DNA from 2 places in the Mesorhizobium sp. M7A.F.Ca.US.011.01.1.1 genome. Region 2 is predicted to be linked to the other one. Evidence: riboswitches for the same ligand, from Rfam matches in the RefSeq annotation. Region 2 holds a riboswitch; the other holds the start of a gene.
The links. A riboswitch is a leader RNA that binds a small molecule or an ion and turns the genes downstream of it on or off. The one in region 2 is predicted to bind glycine.
Positions count from the first base shown of each region.

Region 1 (7,434 bases), on a different contig from region 2:
GACTGCGCGCTTCCCCGGAAACTTCTCGAGATCGAAAAAGTCTGCGAAGCCTGCGGGCTTCCGCCCTTCGAACGCGTCGCCGCGGAAGGCGATGTTCGACGCTTCGACCGTCGCTCCTACACGGTACTTCGTGGTGAACCCTGGAAGGAAGCGGTCCCTCGGAACGACATTGTAATCGATCTCTTCGAGGTACTGCCCGTCGTCGTCGAAACCGAGGCCGTCGCTCAGGGTAACCAAGTCCCAGGTCACCTGGCCCGACTCTACCATGGCGCGGACTTTCGCGTCCCCGGCAGTCGTGTCGTTGATCACCGAAATCCCTGGATGCTGTTTGAGGAACGGCGCAACGAGCGCTTCGTTCTGGGAGTCTTGATAGCCCCCGCCATAGCTCGCCAAAGTAAGCGAGCCCGATGCACTCTGAGCCAAGGCCCGCCCTGCCCCGACCAGTGGAACCACGGCCGCACCGGCCGCAGACGCAATGAAAGAACGACGACTTAGTTTCATGCTCATTACCTCCGTTTTGTTCTGAGCGAAAGAGCTAGGCGCCATCCAATTATCTGTCAAATCAAATGTAAGGTCGTTATACATTTAAATGTAAGACATTTCCAGCGGCAGGTGCCCATTGCCGACACCCGGGCGGACTACCGAGAGACGCGCAATTTCCATGCCATTCAGAATTATCAATCAGATCAACTGGTTATAGAGTTTCACCTAGCGATCTCGGTCCTGAGACTGAGACGGCTGTAATGCATGGATGAGACTGTTCTCCATTGCGATCCAAGGGGCCTTTACAATTTGTCTCGACTTTGAACGAGGAGATGCACGCCGGGGTAGAACGTGTTGAATGACCCTGCAACTTCACCGACATCGATATGGACAGCCGGACGTCTCGATTCCATGTCGAGCGCTACAAGGTCTCCCTCGAGGACAGAGTTCGGGTCTGATGGCATCGTGGCAGCGCCACGCTGGGATGAATACCCGTACGCCGGGTATCCCACTTTGCTAGCCGCTGGCAGCAACGATAGGCAGAGCATTAGCGATGTCGGCTCACAGGCGCAGGGAGCGCTGCGATCCCGAGTTCATCATCGGCACGCTCGTGGGGCAGGTATCGGACGGAATGCCCCTGACCATCAGTGCCCGCGCAAAAGAAGCCCTGCTTCGGCATACGTGGCCCAAGAACATCCGAGAACTAAAATAAGGAACGTCATTACGAGGGCGGCCAAGCTCGCCGACAACCGCACCATCGAGGTCGAGGACCTGATGCTGCAAACTCCCGGTCCTGATCCGCCCTCCCAAGTCCTTGCGATGGATGCGGCCGATCCGGCCGGGTTCAGGCGTCCGCTGCCCGCCCGTCCACGAGCGGTTTCGGCGCTGAGACCCCTGTCGCCTCATAAGATCGCGGCGCAATCCGCAGAACGCGACGAGATGTCCCGCGTGATCGAGCAATGTGGAGGAAGGTCGTCGCGTGCGGGCAGTTGCTCGGAATGAGCCGGCGACCTCATCGCAAGCTCAAGCAATACAATTTGTCGCTAGAACGTCAACACGCTAGAGGGGCCGCCTACGCGGCCTCTCCCGTTTTAAAGCCTTCGATTACCCCGCGCTGGCTCTCGCGGGGGCGCTTTTAGCAAGGGCCACCTTCTTCTCGGCACGATAGCGGTGGAGCAAGGGTTCGGTGTACCCGTTCCGCTGCTCCCTTCCTTCCAACACGAGATCGAGAGCTGCTCGGAAGGCGATCGACGAGTCCAAATCGGAAGTCATGGTTTTGTAGGCCGGATCGCCCGCATTCTGACCGTCGACCACGGCTGCCATTTTCCGCATCGTATCGATCACCTGTTGCCTCGAGACGACGCCATGGCAGATCCAGTTCGCCATGTGCTGGGCGGAAATCCGGAGCGTTGCGCGGTCCTCCATCAGGCCCACGTCGTTGATGTCAGGAACCTTCGAGCAACCCACACCTTGGTCGATCCAGCGAACGACGTAGCCAAGTATTCCTTGGCAATTGTTGTCAATCTCGCGCTGGATTTCGGCCGGGGACCAGTTTGGGAGGATGGCGATCGGGATCGTCAGGATGTCCTCCAGTTTCGCCCGGGTTCGCGACCTCAGACTCTCCTGAACCGCCGCGACGTCGACGCTGTGATAGTGGGTGGCATGAAGTGTCGCAGCCGGCGGCGAAGGTACCCATGCGGTACTCGCGCCTGCCCGGGGATGGGCGATCTTCTGCTCGAGCATGGCGGCCATGAGATCGGGCATGGGCCACATTCCCTTGCCGATCTGCGCGCGACCGGATAGGCCACAAGCCAAACCGGTGTCCACGTTCCAGTTTTCGTACGCCGCAAGCCACGCCGCTTGCTTCATGTCGCCCTTCCGAAGCATCGGTCCGGCTTCCATCGAGGTGTGTATTTCGTCGCCAGTTCGGTCCAGGAACCCCGTGTTAATGAACACAACGCGGTCCTTGGCGGCCCGAATGCATTCCTTGAGGTTGACCGTCGTGCGGCGTTCCTCGTCCATGATCCCCATCTTGATAGTATTTGGCGGAAGTCCGAGCGCGTCCTCCACGCGGCTGAGGAGCTCGTCCGCGAACGCGACCTCCTCTGGTCCGTGCATCTTGGGCTTGACCACGTAGATAGAGCCCTCTCTGGAGTTCTGCCTACGGCCGCTCACTCCGACGTCATGCAGGGCGATAAGGGCAGTAATCATCGCGTCCATAATGCCTTCGGGCACATCCTTGCCTCGCCCGTCGCGGATCGCCGGATTTGTCATCAGATGGCCGACGTTGCGGACGAGCATCAAGGATCGGCCCTTGACGCTGATCTTGCCGCCCTCGGGCGTGCGGTATTCTTGGTCCGCATTCAGCGTACGGGCAAAGGTCTCTCCGCCTTTCATGACTTGCTCAGACAGGTCGCCCTTCATCAATCCGAGCCAGTTTCGGTAAACGGCGACCTTGTCCGCGGAATCGACTGCAGCGACGGAATCTTCGCAGTCCATGATGGTGGTAATCGCCGATTCGAGGCGGATATCGGAAATTCCCGCGCGGTCCGACCTCCCGATTTCGCTTGCCGGATTGACGAGGACCGTGAGAAGCAGTCCGTTGTTCCTGAGTAGAATCTCGAGCTTCCTGTCGCCGTTATCGCGATAGCCGACGAACTGGCTCCGGTCGGCGAGACGGCTTGAACCGCCCTCTGTCTCGAGGATAAGAGCACCGTCGGCCACTCTCAAAGAAGTCAGGGCCTTCCAACTGGCGCCCGACAGCGGCGTCGACCGGTCGAGGAACTCGCGTGCCCATTCAATGACCAGTTGTCCGCGCTCAGGATCGTAGGACGCGGTCGCTTTTGCCCTGACGTTGCTGGCGATCGCATCGGTGCCGTAGAGCGCGTCGTAGAGAGAGCCCCAGCGGGCGTTCGCCGCGTTCAGTGCATATCGGGCGTTCATCACCGGGACCACCAGTTGCGGTCCCGCTATCGTAGCGATCTCGGGATCGACATTCGTCGTTTGCGACGAGGAAATTGGCGCCTTCCGAGACGATGTAGCCGATCTCGCGCAAGAACTCCTGGTAAGCGCTTGACGAAGTATTGCCCGGATGTGCGCGATGCCAATGATCGATCTTGGCCTGAAGATCGTCGCGCCTGGCGAGCATGACCTCGTTCCTTGGGGCGAGGTCGTGAACGATTTCCGAGAAAGCCTGGAAAAAGCGTGCTGGCTCAATGCCTGTGCCAGGCAACGCTTCCGAAACGAGGAAACGATGAAGAGCGTCGTTGATGGTCAGCCAAGCGCTGTCTTTGTTTGCCATTTTCTTCCGATGCCTTGGTTTGAAATTTACATGTGAAGCCAAAGGTCGCGGGAATAGTCCGAGCCCTCGCAGCCAGGATCGCGGTCGCGATCCCAAGTGTTTCTCGCGATCTCGCGGCTGACGTAGGGGAGCCTTCGTCGGCCCCACCAATCCAATGTCTTTGCTGTGATCGTCGAGACTTTCGCCAAAACTCGACTCATGCCCCCTACCCTCCGTTCGCTCCGATGGAGACTGAAGCATGTCATGCATGAACTATTCACAACGATCGGCACCCCAGGTGGAGGCCAGGAAACTCACATCGAGGAGTTTGAGCCACCTTCCGACGAAATCGAGAAGCAAACTCACCTAGGAGATTTTCGAGCTCGCGTTGTTGAGCACTTGCGAGCCTGGGTTCAGCGGACTTGATCCAGGCAGCACGTTCCGACTTTCGCCGATCGCGTCTTGACCGGCCAACACCGCGCAAGACAGCTTGCTCACCCGCTTAGCCATTTCGCATGCAGTCACCATCGACCTGAAGATTTCGTGCATGCCCGGCGTCATGCTTCATCGGCCCCGATCGCTGTCAGTGCTGCGCGACCGATTTCGAAATCCTGGTCACCCGTTCCCGACCCCACGCCGATAGCTCCGGCGAGAAGCCCCCCAAAGCGGATGGGAAGCCCGCCTGGCAAATGCGTAACACCACCGTTCGAGGCGATTCCGGCCGCAACGCCGAACTCTACCGCCATGTTCCCCGTAGGCCCATTGATGGACGCCGCGGTTCGGGCCTTGGCTCTAGCTGTGTGCATGCTGAGGTATTTGGCCTTGTCCATGCGCACGCTGGCAATCGTCTCGCCGCTGGCATCCACGACGACCACGCATTGAGGAACGCCCATCTTAGTGGCGTGCTCGACCGCTGAGGTCAAAGCCCGCAGCGCGCCGCAATGGCTGATGGCAACAGTGTCAACGAAGTTCGGCATTCCATTCTCCAATCATTAGTATTCAGAAGCGGGATCAACCACGTTCAACAGCGGTTCCCCGTCTTGGTGGCGGGCGAAATTCTCCGCGAAAACGCCCAGGCAACGGTCGATGTAACCGTCGTGATCGTCGCACGAGACATGCGGAAAGATCGTGAGGTTCGGCACGTCCCAAAGGACGTCGTCTGAGGGCAAGGGTTCCCGGTCAAAAACATCGAGGATGGCACAGCTGAGGTGACCGCTTCTGAGCGCCCGAGCAAGTGCCGCGTAATCCATCACGCCAGACCGTGCGATGTTGAACACGCTCGCTCTCGGCTTGAGCAAACCCAGTTCCTCGTCCGAGATCATGTTGCGGGTCTCGGCAGTGAGCGGACACGCCAGTACCAGGCAGTCCGCCTTCGGCAGGACGGTCTGGAGTTCCGATCGGCCAAAGACCTGGTCAAACGAGTCTACTGCACCGCCACTTCGGCTGATGCCGATGAGCATTACGCCGAACGGCTTTACCTGCGCTGCGATCGCAGAGCCCAGAGCGCCTGTCCCGACGAAGACAACTGTCTTTCCACTTACTCCAGTGGTGAGCCTTGCTTCCCACAAGTGACGTCTTTGGTTGTAGGCATGCCTCGGCACCTCCTCCAGCGCCATCAGGATCGCCATTGCGCCGAAGACGCCGCCTTTCCGCGCATGGACTCCGCTGCTGTTTGTGAACATGGTACCCGGCGTCAGCCAATCGATCGGAAGGTATTTCTCGACTCCCGCGCTCGTGCAGTGGACGAGCTTCACGTTGGAGGCATGTTCCTTGAGGCGTGCGGTGTCGAAGCCGGAACCCACGAAGTAGGTCGCGGCCTTGAGGGCTTCTAAATCTGGATCGGCTTCTGGTCGAACGATCACCTCGGCGTCCAGCGATCTTGCCGCAAGAGCCCGCCTGACTGCATCGGACGACACGTGATAAGGGGACGTCTCGGGAAGCTTGTTCTCGACGTAAATGCTTGGTCTCTGCATCAGGCCCTCCCGTTGACGGTCAACAAGCAAGATTTATGCCAAGCACAAAAAATTGTTGCCAAGGGGCTTGCGGACGGCATTTTCTCGGATATCGTTGCATGGTTCGCTGGTCTTGCAGGAGAGACGTCGCCCAGCCGACGCGCCGAAGGAGCAACCCCCCAGGAAACTCTCAGGCAAAAGGACTGCAAGACATCACGATCGATCTGGAGAGAGGCACCTCGGTGCCCACCGAAGGGGACCCCTCCTACTGGGGGATAAGCTCTCAGGTAAGCTGACAGATTGGGGGCTTGGGACTGGCAACGTCCTGGAACCAATCGGAGCCGTAAATGCCCCACATCGTCGTCTTGGGTGCCGGAATTACCGGAATCACCACCGCCTACGCCCTCTTGCGAAAGGGTCATCAAGTCACGGTCATCGATCGCCATCGCTATCCCGCGATGGAGACATCCTACGCCAATGGCGGGCAACTCTCGGCGAGCAATGCCGAGGTATGGAACAACTGGGGCACTGTTGCCAAAGGAATCAAGTGGATGTTCATCAAGGACGCGCCACTCCTAATGAACCCCTCCCCGGACTGGCACAAATACTCCTGGATCACCGAATTCGCAGGCAAAATCCCCAAATATGAACAGAACACCATCGACACGGCGAAGTTGGCGATCACCGCACGCCAGCACCTGTTCGAGATCGCCGAGAGGGAGAAGATCGACTTTGACCTTGAGCGTCGAGGCATCCTCCACGTCTATTACGACAAGGCGAGCTTCCGGCACGCCGAAGCCGTCAATGCTCTGCTCACCAAGGGCGGCCTTGATCGCCGTCCGGCAACGCCTTCTGAAATCCAAAACATTGAACCGAATATTCGCGGTGATTTCCACGGAGGTTTCTTCACGCCCTCGGATTCCACCGGCGACATCCACAAATTCACGAGCGGACTGGCTAAGGCGTGCGCTCGCCTTGGGGCCAGAATGATTTTCGACGCGGAGGTAATCGACGTCAAGGCGGATAAAGGAGTACGTATTGTCTGGCGTGAGCCAGAGGGTGGGATCGAGACGATACAGACGCTGGAAGCGGACGCAGTGGTCGTTTGCGCTGGCGTCGGCAGCAGGAGGTTCGCTTCCATGCTCGGCGACCGGGTGAACATCTATCCGGTCAAGGGCTACTCCATCACGGTCCACCTCGACGACGAACGGAGCGTCAACGGCGCGCCATGGGTGAGCTTGCTTGACGACAGGGCCAAGATCGTAACCAGCCGCCTCGGCGCGGACCGTTTCCGCGTCGCCGGGACCGCGGAGTTCAATGGGATGAACCGCGACATTCGTGCGGACCGGATCGCGCCGCTCGTGGACTGGGTTCGGCGGCTGTTCCCGGAGGTCTCGACGCAACGAGTCGTGTCATGGAGCGGCCTCCGACCGATGATGCCCAACATGCTACCGAGAGTCGGCTCCGGAAATCGAGCAGGAGTCTTCTACAACACTGGGCACGGCCATCTAGGTTGGACGCTCTCGTGCGCTACGGCCGCGCTTGTCGCGGAGCAGGTTTCCAACAGCAAAGCCGATCGCATCAAAAAGAGCGCCTGAAGCGTCGCATCAATTCTCACGAGCCCCTCGGAGTCCGCTTCGGGGGGCTCTGTCGTTTCAGGAGTCTCATATAGCCGTCTCACGCCGAGCGTCTCAGAGTCTCAAATCAGAGACGTTCGAA
Region 1 is NZ_RZRT01000107.1:345-7,778, reverse strand. It holds gene EOA13_RS35820 (ABC transporter substrate-binding protein) at 1-507, opposite strand, end outside; partial or broken gene EOA13_RS35815 (malate synthase G) at 1,588-3,784, opposite strand; gene EOA13_RS35810 (heme-binding protein) at 4,321-4,740, opposite strand; gene EOA13_RS35805 (D-2-hydroxyacid dehydrogenase) at 4,756-5,736, opposite strand; glycine riboswitch at 5,842-5,931, shown strand; gene EOA13_RS35800 (D-amino acid dehydrogenase) at 6,063-7,313, shown strand.
Region 1: it holds a riboswitch for glycine, as region 2 does, so the genes downstream of both, EOA13_RS35800 (D-amino acid dehydrogenase) here and gcvT (glycine cleavage system aminomethyltransferase GcvT) in region 2, are expected to answer to the same signal.

Region 2 (15,283 bases):
CAGGCGCGCTACGTCATGTTCCATTGCCTCGACACAATCGACCGCAGCCTGTCGGGCGACATCAAATATTACGGCAGCATCGACCTGATCGATGCCCGTCACCCGCAGACGATCCTCGCCTATGGCCTGAACGGCAAGCCGCTGCCGGTCGAGAACGGCGCGCCGCTGCGCGTCCGCGTCGAGCGCCAGCTCGGCTACAAGATGCCGAAATACCTGTACAAGATCGAGCTGGTCGACGGCTTCGCCAGCATCGGCGGCGGCCGCGGCGGCTATTGGGAAGACAATGGCTACGACTGGTACGGCGGGATCTGAACAGCATACCGAAAACGGATGATCCGCCAGCCCTCAGGCTCCGGCGCGACCGCGCCTACAGCGACCGGCGAAACAGCTCGCCTTTTCCGGCAATCTGCTCGCCAATGCCGCCAAGCCGCAGCATATGCCAGGCAAGTGCATGGTTGCTCGAAGTGACCGGTTTCTTCAGCTCCTTCTCGACCTCCTCGATGATCCGGGCAACGCGCATGCTGGTGCAGGAAACGAACACGGCCTCACACTCGCTCGATGCGCCGATCTCCAAAATGGCCTGCTTCACCGATGCCGGCGTGATGCGTGCAACGACATTGTCGTCCGCCTCGTTGAAGGAGCCCATGACCGGAATATCCATCCCCCGCGCCATCAACGATGCCCGCAGGGAATGATTGATTTTCGCGAGATAAGGGGTTAGCACCGCGATGCGCGAGACGCCCAGGGCCTTCAGCGCGGCCCGCGCCGCCGTCACCGGGTTGGTCACTTGCACGCCCAGCAGCACCTCGTGAACGCGCGCGGCTACCTTGTCCTCGCCGATGACAAGCGCTCCCGACGTACAGGCAAAGCCGATCACATCGAACTTGACGTCCGGCAAGAGCCCGACAGTTCCCGGAATCACGGCCGACATCTTCATCAAGTTTTCCGGCGTGATCTCGACATCGCTGTAAAGCCGGGCCTCGTACAGCGCGATGTCGCAAGCGGGCAGCGTATAGCGGAATTCATCCTCGATGGTCTGGTCGGTCCGAAGCACGAGCAGGCCGAGATTGGCGCGGGTGCCGATACCGTCGTCGGTCTTGAAAGGAATGTGTTCCTTGTCAAGGACAAGCGTATCGTCGGAGCGGGTAACCGGGGCGTCCATGGTGCAGTCCCCTTCTTGATGCCAATCAGAATTGTCGACAATAGAAACGGCAACATCGCTGAAACTGTCAAGGGCTCCATGCAGATACGGACCTAAGAAATGCCCGAATTTCAAACCTGGGTAGAGCTTTTTAGTCGCGGATCCATGCGCCGTTGACAAAGGTCGGCGTCGTCCTGTTGAATTGTCGACAATAGAAACGACAGCCATTCGGGACGGCAATGCGCATATTGATCTTGGGCGGCGGCGTGGTCGGGATCACCACGGCCTATCAGCTGCAAAAGGACGGCCACGCCGTCACCGTTCTCGAGCAGGCACCGCAGGTGGCCGAGGGTGCAAGCTGGGCAAACGCCGGCATGATCGCGCCCGGCCACTCCTTCGTCTGGTCGTCGCCGGCCGCTCCCAAGATCCTGCTGAAGTCGCTGTTCCTGAAAGACCAGGCGCTTCGTTTCAAACTCTCCGCCGACCCGCATCTCTACACCTGGTCGCTGCGCTTCCTCATGCAATGCACGGCCGCCAAAGCGCGCCGCAACACTCTGCTCAAACATCGGCTTGCGGTCCATTCCCAATCGGTCCTGCAGGCGGTCGTCAGGGAAGAGGCGATCCAGTACGACAGGACGTCGGCCGGCATTCTTTACTTCCACCGCAGCCGTCAGGCGCTCGACAAGGGCATCGCCAACATGCGCCTGCTGGAAGCCGACGGCCAGGAGATCCGCATCGTCGACGCGCAGGAGATCGTTGACCGCGAACCGGCGCTGGCGTCGTCGCGCGGCAGCATCGCCGGCGGTATATTGTGTCCGACCGACGAAACCGGCGACGCCGCCAAGTTCACGCGCGCGCTGGCGGCCATCGTCGAAACGAGGGGCGGCAAGATCCTGACAGGCACCAAGATCGTCGGAATCGAGCGCAGGAACGACGCGATCACCCGGGTCGTCACCGACAAGGGGGAGGTCTTGGCCGACGCCTACGTTCTGTGCCTGGGCGCGGAAAGCCCGATCCTGGCCCGCAAGATCGGACTTGGTCTGCCGATCTATCCCGTCAAGGGATACTCCCTGACCATTCCCATCGTGGATCAGGCACTGGCTCCAAAGGTTCCCGTTATCGACGAGCATAATCTCGTTGCCATCACGCCGATGGGCGATCGCATCCGCGTCACCGCCACCGCGGAGTTCGCAGGCTATGATCGCAGTCACAAGCCCTCGGATTTCACCTTCATGAAGCGCGTCACGCAGGACCTGTTCCCGCGCGGCATCGCCTATGATCGCGGCGAAATGCGGGCTTGCCTGAGGCCCATGACGCCCGACAACCTGCCGATCCTCGGCCTGCGCGACATCCGAAACCTGTGGCTGAACACCGGGCACGGCCATATCGGCTGGACGATGGCGCATGGATCGGCCCGTATCATCGCCGATCTGATCGCCGGCCGGACCGCGCCGGTCGCCCTCGACGGTATCCTTCCCACACAGGCGCGGTTCACCGAACCAAGCGCCGCAAAGGCTTGACGACGCCATGCTCCGACCCGCCAGGCAAAGCAACCGGGACAACAGCGCGGCGGTGGCATCCAAGCCGATCAAGACCGGCCCGCGTGTCTATGAAGAAATCCGTCGCATGGCGATGGACTATCGCTTCAAGCCGAACGAGCGCATCAACGAAGTGGCGCTTGCCGCCAGGCTGAATGTCAGCCGCAGCCCGATCCGGGAGGCGCTCCAGCGATTGGTCACAGAAGAACTCATCACTTTCCAGACCAATCGCGGCTTCTTTTGCCGGGGCTTCGATGTCGACGAGATCGTCAATCTTTCCGACGTGCGGGCGGTGCTCGAGGAGCGCTCCGTCAGGCTGGCGGTCCAGCGCGCGACCAATGAAGAGCTCGCCGCGCTCGTCGACTGGTGGACGCTCACCATGGCGCGCGCCGACTCGTTTTCCAGCGCCGAGCTGACCGCCAGGGACGAGGAGTTTCACATCCGCATCGCCAGGCTGTCAGGCAATCCCGAACTGGCGCGCATGCTCGAAGGCATCAACACGCGCATCCATTTCGTTCGCAAAATCGAAGTGGAGAAGCACCGGCGGCTGTCGACGACCTACACCGAACACAGCGAAATCGCCCGCGCCATGGTAGCCCGCGATGCCGACAGGGCAGCCAGGCTCATGGATGACCACATCGCCATCAGTGTCGCCGATGCCATGTCGACCGTTCGGGAAGGGCTGGCACGGATATACATCGACGTCGACCAGATCTAATCGGGCAACCCCAGCTTTGACCGAGGCAACCCCCTACCACTCAGGCAACCTTGTCGAGCAGCGGCCTCAGCGCCGGATGGATTTCCGGTGAGGCGTGCTTGATCAGGGTCAACAGCGCGCGTTCGTTCTCGTAAAGAGGCCTGTCGACGCCGATATGTTCGATCAGCCAGCCGGCTTCGCCGGCATCGATCGTCTCGGCGCGGCGGGCCAGAGCCTCGGCCGCCCTGTTCCTGGCTTCCCACTCGGCCTCGATGTCGCCCGGGGACCGATAGGCTTCCATGATGCCGGCAAGGCCGCCAGAGATCATGCGGCTGAAGAAGCCGCCGATTTCCGGATCGGCATGCTCGAGGAAGGCATCACGGCGCAGCGCCACATCGCGCGTCGGTGCTTCGTAGCCGGCCGAGCACATGACGAAATTGGCGATCGCCTTGACGAACAGCTCGTTCCAGGACGGATCGTTGTGCCCCTGAGCAGTGCACTCGTTGATCTTGAACAGCACCTCGGCCTCGGCGCGCGTGATGGCGATGTTGCCGTCGCCGCCATGGGCATGGAGGATCCGGCGCAGCAGCTCGACCTCCGCCTGTGCGATGAGGCCGGGAGCCAGCGTGCCGCCGAGCATCAGCGGCCCCTTGCCGTCAATGACGGCATGCGCCACCTGCTCCAGCGCATAGACGCAAAGCTGGCTCGGCGACGATCTTGCCTGTTCCAGCACATGCACCAGCAATTCGAGCTCGGTCCGGCTGTCGACCATGCCATCGCGCGAGATCGTGCGGATCAGCCAGTCGGCATTGTCCTGCGAGATATAGCCCGACGGCTTTTCCTGGTGGACGATATAGTCGGTAACCGCCTCGACGAAGAAGGGCGGCCATTCCTCGCATTTGTCCTTCGCCGTTGCATCGAGCGCAAACAGCGCCTCGGCCTCGCCGCGCGTCACGACGCCATCGCCGAACACTTCATGGCGCAACATCGCCACGTCCTCCGCGGCGATGCGGCTTTTCGAGGTCAGCCCGGCCACCGGCGCGCTCATGATCAATTCGCCCATTTGTCGTCCCCGTCCGCCGTCGCCAAGCGCCGGCCCCAAGCGTCATACAAGCCAACATATCAGCAGTGTCTTGAAAAACCGGCAGACGGCGTGGTTAGCGAAGACTTGTCGGCCAACGCAGGTCGCCCAAAAACGTGCCGCGGTTTTGAAGAATGGCATGCACGCGCTTTAGATGTCGCTGACAGGTGACAAGCCGTCGCGCGCGAGCTATGGATGGCGCGTCGAGGACTCAGGGTCTGAGTCCTACCTGTTTGCGGGAGAGAACAGCGAGAGCTGTCGCCGAAGGGGAAATCGCCCGAAATCTCTCAGGCAAAAGAACCGTAGACGGGAAAGACACTCTGGAAAGTCGGGGCTTGCCCCCGCGCCGAAGGTGTAAGCGCCGCTGACAGAGCTCCGGCTGCGCGAGTCTCTCAGGCTTCAGACAGAGGGGCACGGACTGGTCGCCATTCGCGGCCGATTGCGTGCGACTCTGGAGACGACATGACGGGCGACGATACAAGACACCTACCCCTCGAAGACATCCATGTGGCCGCCGGTGCGCGTTTTGGCGCTTTTGCCGGCTGGTCGATGCCGCTGACCTATCCGGCGGGCGTCATGAAGGAACATCTTCACACCCGCGAACAGGCCGGCCTGTTCGACATCTCGCATATGAAGCTGTTCGAAGTCAGCGGGCCGGAGGCGGTTGCGCTGCTCAACCGCGCTTGCCCCTTGGATGCAGGCGCACTCCAAATCTCACAGTCCAAACTGTCCTTTTTCCTCAACGAGGCAGGCGGCATTCTGGACGACCTGATCGTCACCAGACTTGGCGATAGCAGGTTCATGGTGGTCGCCAACGCAGGCAACGCCGTCGCCGACGAAAAGCATTTGCGTGCACTTGCCGCGGATTTCGACGCCAGGGTCGAGCCGCTCGACCGCGTCTTCCTGGCCATCCAGGGTCCTGAAGCCTGGGCTGCTCTTTCCCGCGCCGGCATCGAGACCGGCTCGCTGCTGTTCATGCATGGGGTCGAACCGCGCAAGAACTGGTTCATGAGCCGCTCCGGCTATACCGGCGAGGACGGTTTCGAAATCGGCCTGCCGGAGGCCGATGCGCGCGACCTCGTCGCGAAGCTGCTCGGCGATGAACGCGTGCTGTGGATCGGGCTGGCCGCCCGCGACAGTCTGCGGCTGGAGGCCGGGCTCTGCCTGCATGGCCAGGACATCACGCCGGAGACCGATCCGGCCAGCGCCGCGTTGATGTGGGCGATTCCAAAGGACATCCGCGCTTCCGGCGCTTTCATCGGCGCCGATGCGCTCCGCGCCGCGGTGGAACGAGGACCCGCGCAAAAGCGCGTCGGCCTGAAGCCGGAAGGCCGCCAGCCGGTGCGCGCCGGTGCTGCGCTCTTTGACGCCGACGGCAATCCCGCCGGCCATGTCACATCGGGCGGCTTCGGCCCCTCGGCCGGCCATCCGGTCGCCATGGGCTATGTCTCGACACCTCTGGCAAAGCCGGGAACGCGGGTCTTCGCCGATGTTCGCGGCACGAAAATCTCGGTCGATATCAGCTCCCTGCCCTTCACACCGCATCGCTACCGCAAAGGATGATCTCAATGGCAACGACCTACTTCACATCAGATCACGAATGGCTCCGCGTCGAGGGCGGCGTCGCCACTGTCGGCATCACCGATTACGCGCAGGAGCAGCTCGGCGACCTCGTCTTCGTCGAACTGCCGGAGACCGGAAAGAAATTGACCAAGGGGGACACCGCCGTCGTGGTCGAATCCGTCAAGGCGGCATCCGATGTCTATGCGCCGGTCGATGGCGAGATCATCGAAGCCAACGGCGCGCTGTCGTCGGATCCGTCGCTGGTCAACTCGGCGGCAACCGGGGCCGGCTGGCTGTGGAAGATGAAGCTCGCCGACGAGGGCCAGCTCGCGGCTCTCATGGATGAGGCCGCCTACAAAGCTCATATCGGCTGATATCAGGACGTATTGACATGACCGCAGCACTCACTCCCTTCTCGGCCCGCCATATCGGTCCTGATATCAACGATGTCAGAGCCATGCTTGCCGTGATCGGCGTTCCGTCCGTCGAGACGCTGATCAGCCAGGCCGTGCCGCAGTCGATCCGCCTCGACTTGCCGCTGACCCTGCCCGCACCGGCCAGCGAAGCGGAAGCGCTGGCCGAATTGTCGGCGACCATGGCCAAGAATACGGTGCTGAAGAGCTTCATCGGCGCCGGCTATCACGGCGTCCATGTGCCGCCGGTGATCCAGCGCAACCTGTTCGAGAATCCGGCCTGGTATACGGCCTACACGCCCTATCAGGCCGAGATCAGCCAGGGCAGGCTCGAGATGCTGTTCAACTTCCAGACGCTGGTCACTGAATTGACTGGTCTGCCGGTGGCATCGGCATCGCTGCTCGACGAGGCGACGGCGGTGGCTGAAGCTGTCGGCATCGCCTTGCGCCACCACCGCGACAAGCGCACCAAGATCGCATTTGCCGGCACGCCGCATCCGCAGACGCTGGACGTGGTGCGCACCCGCGCCGAGCCGCTCGGCATCGAGATCAATGGCGAGACGATCGACGACAACACCGCCGCTTTGCTCGTCTCCTGGCCGGATACGTTTGGTGTCTATGGCGACCACAAGGCAGCGATCGACAAGGCCCGCGCCACGGGCGCCATCGTCGTGTTCATCGCCGACCCGCTCGGCCTGACGCTGACCGATGCGCCGGCCAAGCTTGGTGCCGACATTGCCGTCGGCCCAATGCAGCGTTTTGGCGTGCCGATGGGCTTTGGCGGGCCGCACGCCGCCTATTGCGCCGTCTCCGACAAGTTGACGCGGCTGATGCCCGGCCGCCTTGTCGGCCAATCCACCGACAGCAAGGGCCGGCCCGGCTACCGGCTTGCCTTGCAGACACGCGAGCAGCACATCCGCCGCGACAAGGCGACCTCCAACATCTGCACCGCGCAGGCGCTGCTCGCCAACATGGCGACCGCTTACGCCATCTGGCACGGCCCCGCCGGGCTGCAGGCGATTGCCGGGCGCATCCACGCGCTCGCCAACCGCCTGGCAAGCGGCCTGAAGGCGGCCGGTGCGTCGGCGCTCGGCACCAGCCGCTTCGACACGGTGACGGTAGAGGCGAAGGGCAAGGCCGCGCAGATTGCCGCGGCCGCCGAAGAGACCGGCCGGCTGCTGCGCGTCATCGACGCCGACCATGTCGGCATCAGCTTCGATGAGACCTCGACCGATGCCGATCTCGATGCGATCGCGGCCCTGTTCGGCGCCAAGGCCGCTCCCTCGGCCGACAGCACTGTGCCCGGCAAGCCGCGCGGCAAGGAGTTTCTGACCCAGCCGGTCTTCCACGAAAACAAGTCGGAAACCGAGATGATGCGCTTGCTGCGCCGGCTGGCCGACAAGGACCTGGCGCTCGACCGCAGCATGATCCCGCTCGGATCCTGCACCATGAAGCTCAACGCGGCGGCCGAAATGATGCCGGTGAGCTGGCCAAGCATCGCCAATTTGCATCCCTTCGCACCGGCCGCGCACTCGGCCGGTTACCGCGCCATGATCGGCGAGCTGGAAGGCTGGCTGTCGGAAATCACCGGCTTCGATGCGGTCAGCCTGCAGCCCAATGCCGGCAGCCAGGGCGAATATGCCGGCCTGCTCGCCATCCGCGCCTATCACCGCTCGCGCGGCGAAGGCCATCGCACCGTCTGCCTGATCCCCTCCTCCGCTCATGGCACCAATCCGGCAAGTGCTGCGATGGCCGGCATGAGCGTTGTCGTCGTGCGCTGCCTGGAGGACGGCAATATCGACATGGACGATATGAGAGCCAAGGCCAACGAGCATTCCAAGAATCTCGCGGCGCTGATGTTCACCTATCCCTCGACGCACGGCGTCTATGAAGAAGGCGCCCGCCACCTCTGCGCCCTCATTCATGAGCATGGCGGCCAGGTCTATTTCGACGGCGCCAACCTCAACGCGCTGGTCGCCCTTGCCCGCCCTGCCGATATCGGCGCCGACGTCTGTCATATGAACCTGCACAAGACCTTCTGCATCCCGCATGGCGGCGGCGGGCCCGGCATCGGCCCGATCGGCGTCAAGGCGCATCTGGAGCCCTATCTGCCGGGACATGTCACCGAGGGTTCTGCGCACGCCGTGTCGGCCGCACCGTTCGGCAGCGCCTCGATCCTGCCGATCACCTGGATGTATATCCGCATGATGGGCGCCGCCGGACTGAAGCAGGCGACGGAGACCGCCATCATCTCGGCCAACTACGTGGCGACACGGCTCGCACCGCACTTCCCGCTGCTCTACAAGGGCCGGCACGATCGTATCGCGCATGAATGCATCCTCGACACCCGTGTGCTCAAGGAGAGCGCCGGCATCAGCGTCGATGATATCGCCAAGCGCCTGATCGACTACGGCTTCCACGCGCCGACCATGTCGTTCCCGGTCGCCGGCACGCTGATGGTCGAGCCTACCGAATCCGAGCCCAAGCGCGAGCTCGACCGCTTCTGCGAGGCGATGATCGCCATCGCAGGCGAAGCGGCGAAAGTCGCCAGGGGCGAATGGCCTTTGGCCGACAATCCGCTGGTCAACGCGCCGCACACGGCCGCCGAGGCACTGGCCGGCCAGTGGACCCATCCCTACTCGCGCCTGGAGGCGGCCTATCCCGCCGGCGACGCCGACACGGCGGCCAAGTACTGGCCGCCGGTGTCGCGCATCGACAATGTCGCCGGCGATCGCAACCTGGTCTGCTCGTGCCCACCCCTGTCGGACTATCTGGGCGCGGCGGAATAGCAGAGCATGATCCCGAAAAGTGGACACCGGTTTTTCGGAAAAGATCATGCTCAAACAAACAATTAGAGCCCATCCCGATCCCATCGGGATGGAACAGGCTCTAAGCGGAGCGCAAGGCGGGCTTTACCGGGTCGGCCTTGCCTGGTGCCGTCCGACCGATGACGCAATTTCGTCCGGCGCGTTTGGCGGCATAGAGCGCCGCGTCCGCCTCGGCGAGCACGTTGTCCAGGCTGCTGCCGCTTGCCTCGCCGTAGCCGATGCCGCCGCTGACCGTGCTGCGCAACTTGCCGAGCTGGGTGGGGACGATTTCGGTGCCGAACGCCACGCCGATCTTGCTGGCGAGATCGTAGGCCTTTTCATCCGTCATCCGCGACATGACGATTGCGAACTCTTCGCCGCCCAGGCGAAAGGCGTCGACGCCGGTCCTGGCATATCGCTTGATGACGGCGGCAAAGCGGCACAGGACCTGATCCCCTACCGGGTGACCGTAGACATCGTTCGTCCGCTTGAAGTGGTCGAGGTCGAACATGACGATGGACATGAACGGACCGAAACTCCGTTCGCCGTAGAGTGACGTCAATGCCCGGCGGTTCAGCAACCCTGTCAGCGGATCGGTCATGGTCTCGGCCTTGAGTTCGATTTGCGCCTGCAGATGATGGAGGGAGAGCGTCAACGCTCCGAGCCCGGTCATGCAGGCGACCGCCACGACGGAATTCAATCGTTCGGCCCAGTTGTCGGGCGCGACCGCGAGCGTCCATTGCCCCTTGGTCAGTAGAACCACGCCGCAAAGCGCAAACGACACAGCGCAGGTGCCGCTCAGAAACGAAACCACCAGCAGGATCCGGCGATCGTGACTGCCATTGATCCAGAACATGGCGCCGATCGCCGACAGCAGCGCCGTCACCGTGGCGTAGGTGACGATGAAGCCGACACCGTCAAGCCCCAGGAAGGTCACGGCGGCACAGACAGCCATGGCGGCAAGCGCCGGTGCAACGGCGCGTCTGTGGCCGGGCACGCCCAGATATTGCATGGCCGACACGCAGAGGATCAGGAACCCCAGGCTGAGCAGCGCAAGCACGATCTGGCAGAGCAGCGGATCGGGATCCTTGGTGTATCGCCAGAACAGGATCACATGCGCGACCAGCACCAGGATGCCGCACGCCACCGTCAGCACGAAGCCTGCCTTGGGCGCGGTGAACCAGATCGCAAACATGGTGACGCTGAGGCAGATGCCCGACAGCGCGGCTGCGAGCAGGAGCGAACTGAAGTCCAGCATATCGGGCAAGGGCCTCTCGAGCGTCGGCGGTTGCGCTGCATTCTAGGTTAGCGGCAGCCCTCAGATACGGGTTTTCAGCCGATCGTTCGACCAACCTGCGGATAAGGTTTACAAAGCGTCGATGCCACGTGTCCCGAAACCGGACCCATGGATGCGAGATCAACCCTTGTTCAAGAGAGCAAGGTTGGCGTTGACGACGGTGGGATCGGCCATGCCGGCCTTCGCTTCGAGGAGCAGCGCCTTGGCCTTCTTGCGATTGCCGCGCAGCAGTTGCGAATAACCCATATTGTTGACGATCTGCGGCTTGCGGCCGGCGACTTTCAAAAGCTGGCTGTAGGCACGGTCGGCGAAGTCGAAGCGGCCGAGCTCGTCATAGGAAGCGGCGAGCCCCATCCAGGCCTCCGCATTGTCGGCCTTCAACTCGACGGCCTTGCGAAAGTGCTTTTCGGCGAGGCCGTAATTGGCGTCGCGAAACTGCGCCTTGCCTTGCGCCAGATCGGTGGTGTCGATGTTCTTTGCCGCCGGTTGGATGGCGGTGGTCTTGGTGGTGTCGACGCCGCCCGTCGTACAGCCAGACATCATCAAGACGGCCGCCATCGCGGCCATTGCCGTGAAGTTATTGTGACGCATGCCCCTGCCTCATCGCCCGATTTGCCGGGTCGTTCTTCAGGAAACACATTACATCCGAGGCGATTAAACTTCGGTGCCGAAACGCCGCTAAAATTTGGTTTCGAGCACACCAGCCATTAACCACGAAGGCTTTCACGGCTCCAAGGCTTTGAGCCCCTCGGGAACCTGGTAGCGACTGCCGTCATAGCGCAGCCGGTAGGTGCGCTTCAAGGACTTGCCGGGATGGGACTGGCACTCGCCATTCTCGTCGACGGACGGATTATCCGTATCCGCCCGCTCGGCCACGGTGATGTCGTTATAGCCGTGGTGGACCGTCGGGCTCATCGCCAGGCTGACCTGGCTCGACTGAAAGGATCCCGCGCAATTGGCGTCGCCTTCGCCGCCAAAGCCGGCCACGACGAGGCCGTCGAGCACCACGCGCAGGGCATCGCCGGCGAGCGCATAGAGCCGCAGGTCGGTTTCCCTGAAGGGGTTGGGCTGCGAATGGTTTGCCATTTCGATGCGCAGGCCGAAGGCGCTGACATTGGGCGCCAGCCTATAGCGGCCGGTATCGAATTCGATCTTGCGGATGGCTATGGCATCGTCGGTGATCAGTCCGGGCTGGAGCAAACGCTGGCGCACCTGCAGGCTGTTCTTGTCGACGACCAGAAGCTCGATATCGCCAACATGCCCGTCGTCGCTGGATCGGGCGCTGTCGGTCAGCGGCACTGCGACCAACAGCAGGTCGTCATGGGCAGGCCAGACCTTGCAGACCAGGACAAACGGCGTATCGCCATCCGCCAGGGCGATGCTGATATGGGGTTCAAGTGTGAACGAGGCGCCGTCCGCGCTCTTTCGAGCCTTGGGATAGGCCTGCTGCACCAAGGCGGCAGCATCGCCGCAATCGTCGGCCGCAGCCCAGGTGGGCCACAAGCTGGCCGCGGCGAGGCCGAGGAAGAGAATACGCAACAGCATTCGCATGGACTTCTCACGTCGCAGGGGCCGAGTTCTGGCAGAATAAGGGTTGTTGGTCCCTCGCTAGGACTTTGGTGGGGCGCTCGCTAGTGCGCCGCCGTCATTTTGACGATAATCGGGATGATCGCAATCATCAGCACCACCGGCAGGATGCAGACCGTTACCGGCACCGACATCTTGGCCGGCAGGGCGTGCGCCTTTTCCTCGGCCAGCGACATGCGCTTGTGGCGCATTTCGTCGGAAAAGACGCGTAGCGCCCCCGACAGGCTGGTGCCGAGTTCCTTGGACTGTTGCAGCAGCGTGGCGAAGGAACGCACCTCGTCCAGGCTGAGGCGGTCGGCGAGCGCCTTCAGCGCGTCGTCGAGGCTGCGCCCTGCCCTCAGCTCCAGCGACACAAGCTGCAGGTTCTGGCTGAGCGCGGGATAAGTCTTGGCGAGCTCCTTCGAGACGCGCTCGATGCCGGCCTCCATACTCATGCCGGCGTCCGAGCAGACGATCATCAGATCCATGAAATCGGGAAAACCGTTGCGGTATTCGCGCCTCTTTTCCCGCACCTTCTGGGTCAGCACCAGCCCCGGCAGGAAGTAACCCGCCGCTCCCGACAGGATAACGAATGTCCAACGGCTGGCCATCGTCGCGTCCGGACTGGCCATCCACTGGTTGAGTACAAAGACAGCGATTGCCGTGCCGATCATCGCGGTGAACCGGACAAGGAAAAACATGCCGACGGCGCGGGGCTCCATGTAGCCCGCCTGGATGAGCTTCATGCGCAGCCGGGCGACATTTTCCGGATCGCTCTTGGCGTAGAATTCCTGCGCCCGCTTCACCGCCTTCTCGCGCACGACACCCGCGTTCTTCTTCTGCACGGGCTCCGGTTTTGCGGCCACGGAACCGTCGCCGACCTTGAGCCGACGCATGACCTCGTTGCGGTCGCCCTTCGCCGTCACCATCGGCCAGGCAACCGCCCCTGCGCCCATGGCCAGCAGCAGGATGGCCACCGGCATCAACGAGGTCGGCGCAAGCGAGGCGAGGAATTCGATGAAGCCCTGCATGTCAGAACCGGAAATTCGACATTTTGAACATCATCAGATTGCCCAGCATCAGCCAGGTGATCGAGCCGCCAATCAGGTACCAAGTCTTCGGCTCGCCCCAGACATCGCGGTAGAAGCCCGGCATCAGCGCCATGATGGCGGCAAACAGCAGCGCCGGTATCGCCGTCAGGATGTAGGCCGACATGCGGCCTTCGGTCGAAATGGCGCGCACCTTGCGGCGCAGCTTCCCGCGCTCGCGGATCGTCAGCGCCAGGCCATCAAGGATTTCGCGCAGATTGCCGCCCGAACTGCTCTGGATCGAAACGGCGGTTATGAACAGCGGCAGGTCCTCATGGCCGACCCGTTCGAATAGCGAGTTCAACGCCGAAACCAGATCCGATCCGTAGGTCACTTCATCGGCGATGACGCCGAACTCGGTGCCGATCGGGTCGGGCATCTCGCGCGCGACCATGGCGATCGCCACCGGCACTGGATGGCCGGCCTTCAGGCCACGCGTGATCAGTTCCAATGCCTCCGGCAACTGCATGCCGAACCGCTTCAGCCGGCGCTTCCGCTTGAAACGCAGCGCCATCACCGGCAGCACCGGCACAAGCACCACAAACAGCACAAGCCCCATTAGCGGCGGCAAGCCATACCAGATGGCGACCAGACCAGCGGCGAATGCCACGCCGCAGGTGATCATCAGGAATTTCGACAGCGGCATGATCATGCCCGACTGGGTTCGCAGAGCGCGGAACCGATCCGGCGAAAACAGCGGCGTACCTGCATCAAGGCCCCGCTCCTTGCGCAACTGGACGAGCACCTGCTCCTGGCTGATCTTGTTTTCCTGCAGCTTCATGCGCCGGTTGATGGCGGTGCGCTTGTCGCTGCGGCCGGCATAAAGCAGGTAGCAGGCCTCGGCGATCAGGATGCCGGTCAGCGCTGCCGCGGCATAGACGACATAGATCGCGCTCATTCCATCGAACACTTGGCTACTCCTGAGGCCGGCCGGGTTCGAAATATCGTCCGGGAAACTCGATGCCCATGGCGCGCAGATCCTCAAGGAAGCGCGGCCGGATGCCGGTCGCCTCGTAGTGGCCGAGAATCCTGCCGTCGGCCTCCATGCCGGTGCGCACGAAGCGGAAGATCTCCTGCATCTGGATGACATCGCCTTCCATGCCGGTCACCTCGGCGACACTGGTCACCTTGCGCTTGCCGTCGGACAGGCGCGTCAGCTGGACGATCAGGTCGAGCGCGCTGGCGATCTGGCTGCGGATCGACTGCACCGTCATCGGCATGCCGGTCATGCCAAGCATCTGCTCGAGCCGCGAAATGGCGTCGCGCGGCGTGTTGGCATGGATAGTCGCCATCGACCCTTCGTGGCCGGTGTTCATTGCCTGCAGCATGTCGAAGGCCTCCTCGCCGCGGCACTCGCCGAGGATGACGCGGTCGGGGCGCATGCGCAGTGCGTTCTTGACCAGGTCGCGCTGTTTCAGTTCGCCATGGCCTTCGATGTTGGCAGGCCGCGTCTCCATACGCGCGACATGCGGCTGCTGCAGCTGGAGTTCGGCCGCGTCCTCGATGGTGATCAGCCGCTCGTCTTCCGGAATGAAGGCCGACAGCGCATTGAGCATGGTCGTCTTGCCGGTGCCGGTACCGCCAGAAATGATCGTCGTCTTGCGGGCGTGCACGGCCGCCGCCAGCACTTCGGCCATGTTCTGGGTGATGGCGCCGAATTCGACCAGTTTGTGCAGGCCGAGCTTGTTCTTGGAGAACTTGCGGATCGACACCAGCGGCCCATCGACCGCAACCGGGCGGATGGCCGCGTTGAAGCGCGAGCCGTCCAGCATGCGGGCATCGACCATCGGCTGCGATTCGTCGACGCGGCGACCGACCGCGGCGACGATCTTGTTGACGATGCGCAGGAGATGCGCCTCGTCCTTGAACGGAATGTGTACCGGCTGCAGCTTGCCCTTCTTTTCGACAAAGCAGTTCATGTGGCCATTGATCAGGATGTCGTTGATGTCGGGGTCCTTGAGCAGCGGCTCGAGCGGACCGAGGCCGACCATCTCGTCGACGATGTCGTCGACCAGCGCGTCAAGCTCGACGGTGTTGATCGCCATCCGCTCCTGCTTGGTCTTTTCCGAAACGAAATCATGCACTTGCCGGC
Region 2 is NZ_RZRT01000060.1:3,777-19,059, forward strand. It holds gene EOA13_RS30930 (molybdopterin-binding protein) at 1-312, shown strand, start outside; gene EOA13_RS30935 (Asp/Glu racemase) at 368-1,369, opposite strand; gene EOA13_RS30940 (D-amino acid dehydrogenase) at 1,381-2,661, shown strand; gene EOA13_RS30945 (GntR family transcriptional regulator) at 2,669-3,397, shown strand; gene EOA13_RS30950 (hypothetical protein) at 3,438-4,439, opposite strand; glycine riboswitch at 4,684-4,770, shown strand; gene gcvT (glycine cleavage system aminomethyltransferase GcvT) at 4,920-6,020, shown strand; gene gcvH (glycine cleavage system protein GcvH) at 6,026-6,394, shown strand; gene gcvP (aminomethyl-transferring glycine dehydrogenase) at 6,412-9,222, shown strand; gene EOA13_RS30970 (GGDEF domain-containing protein) at 9,323-10,498, opposite strand; gene EOA13_RS30975 (hypothetical protein) at 10,658-11,128, opposite strand; gene EOA13_RS30980 (hypothetical protein) at 11,261-12,088, opposite strand; gene EOA13_RS30985 (type II secretion system F family protein) at 12,169-13,134, opposite strand; gene EOA13_RS30990 (type II secretion system F family protein) at 13,136-14,101, opposite strand; gene EOA13_RS30995 (CpaF family protein) at 14,106-15,283, opposite strand, start outside.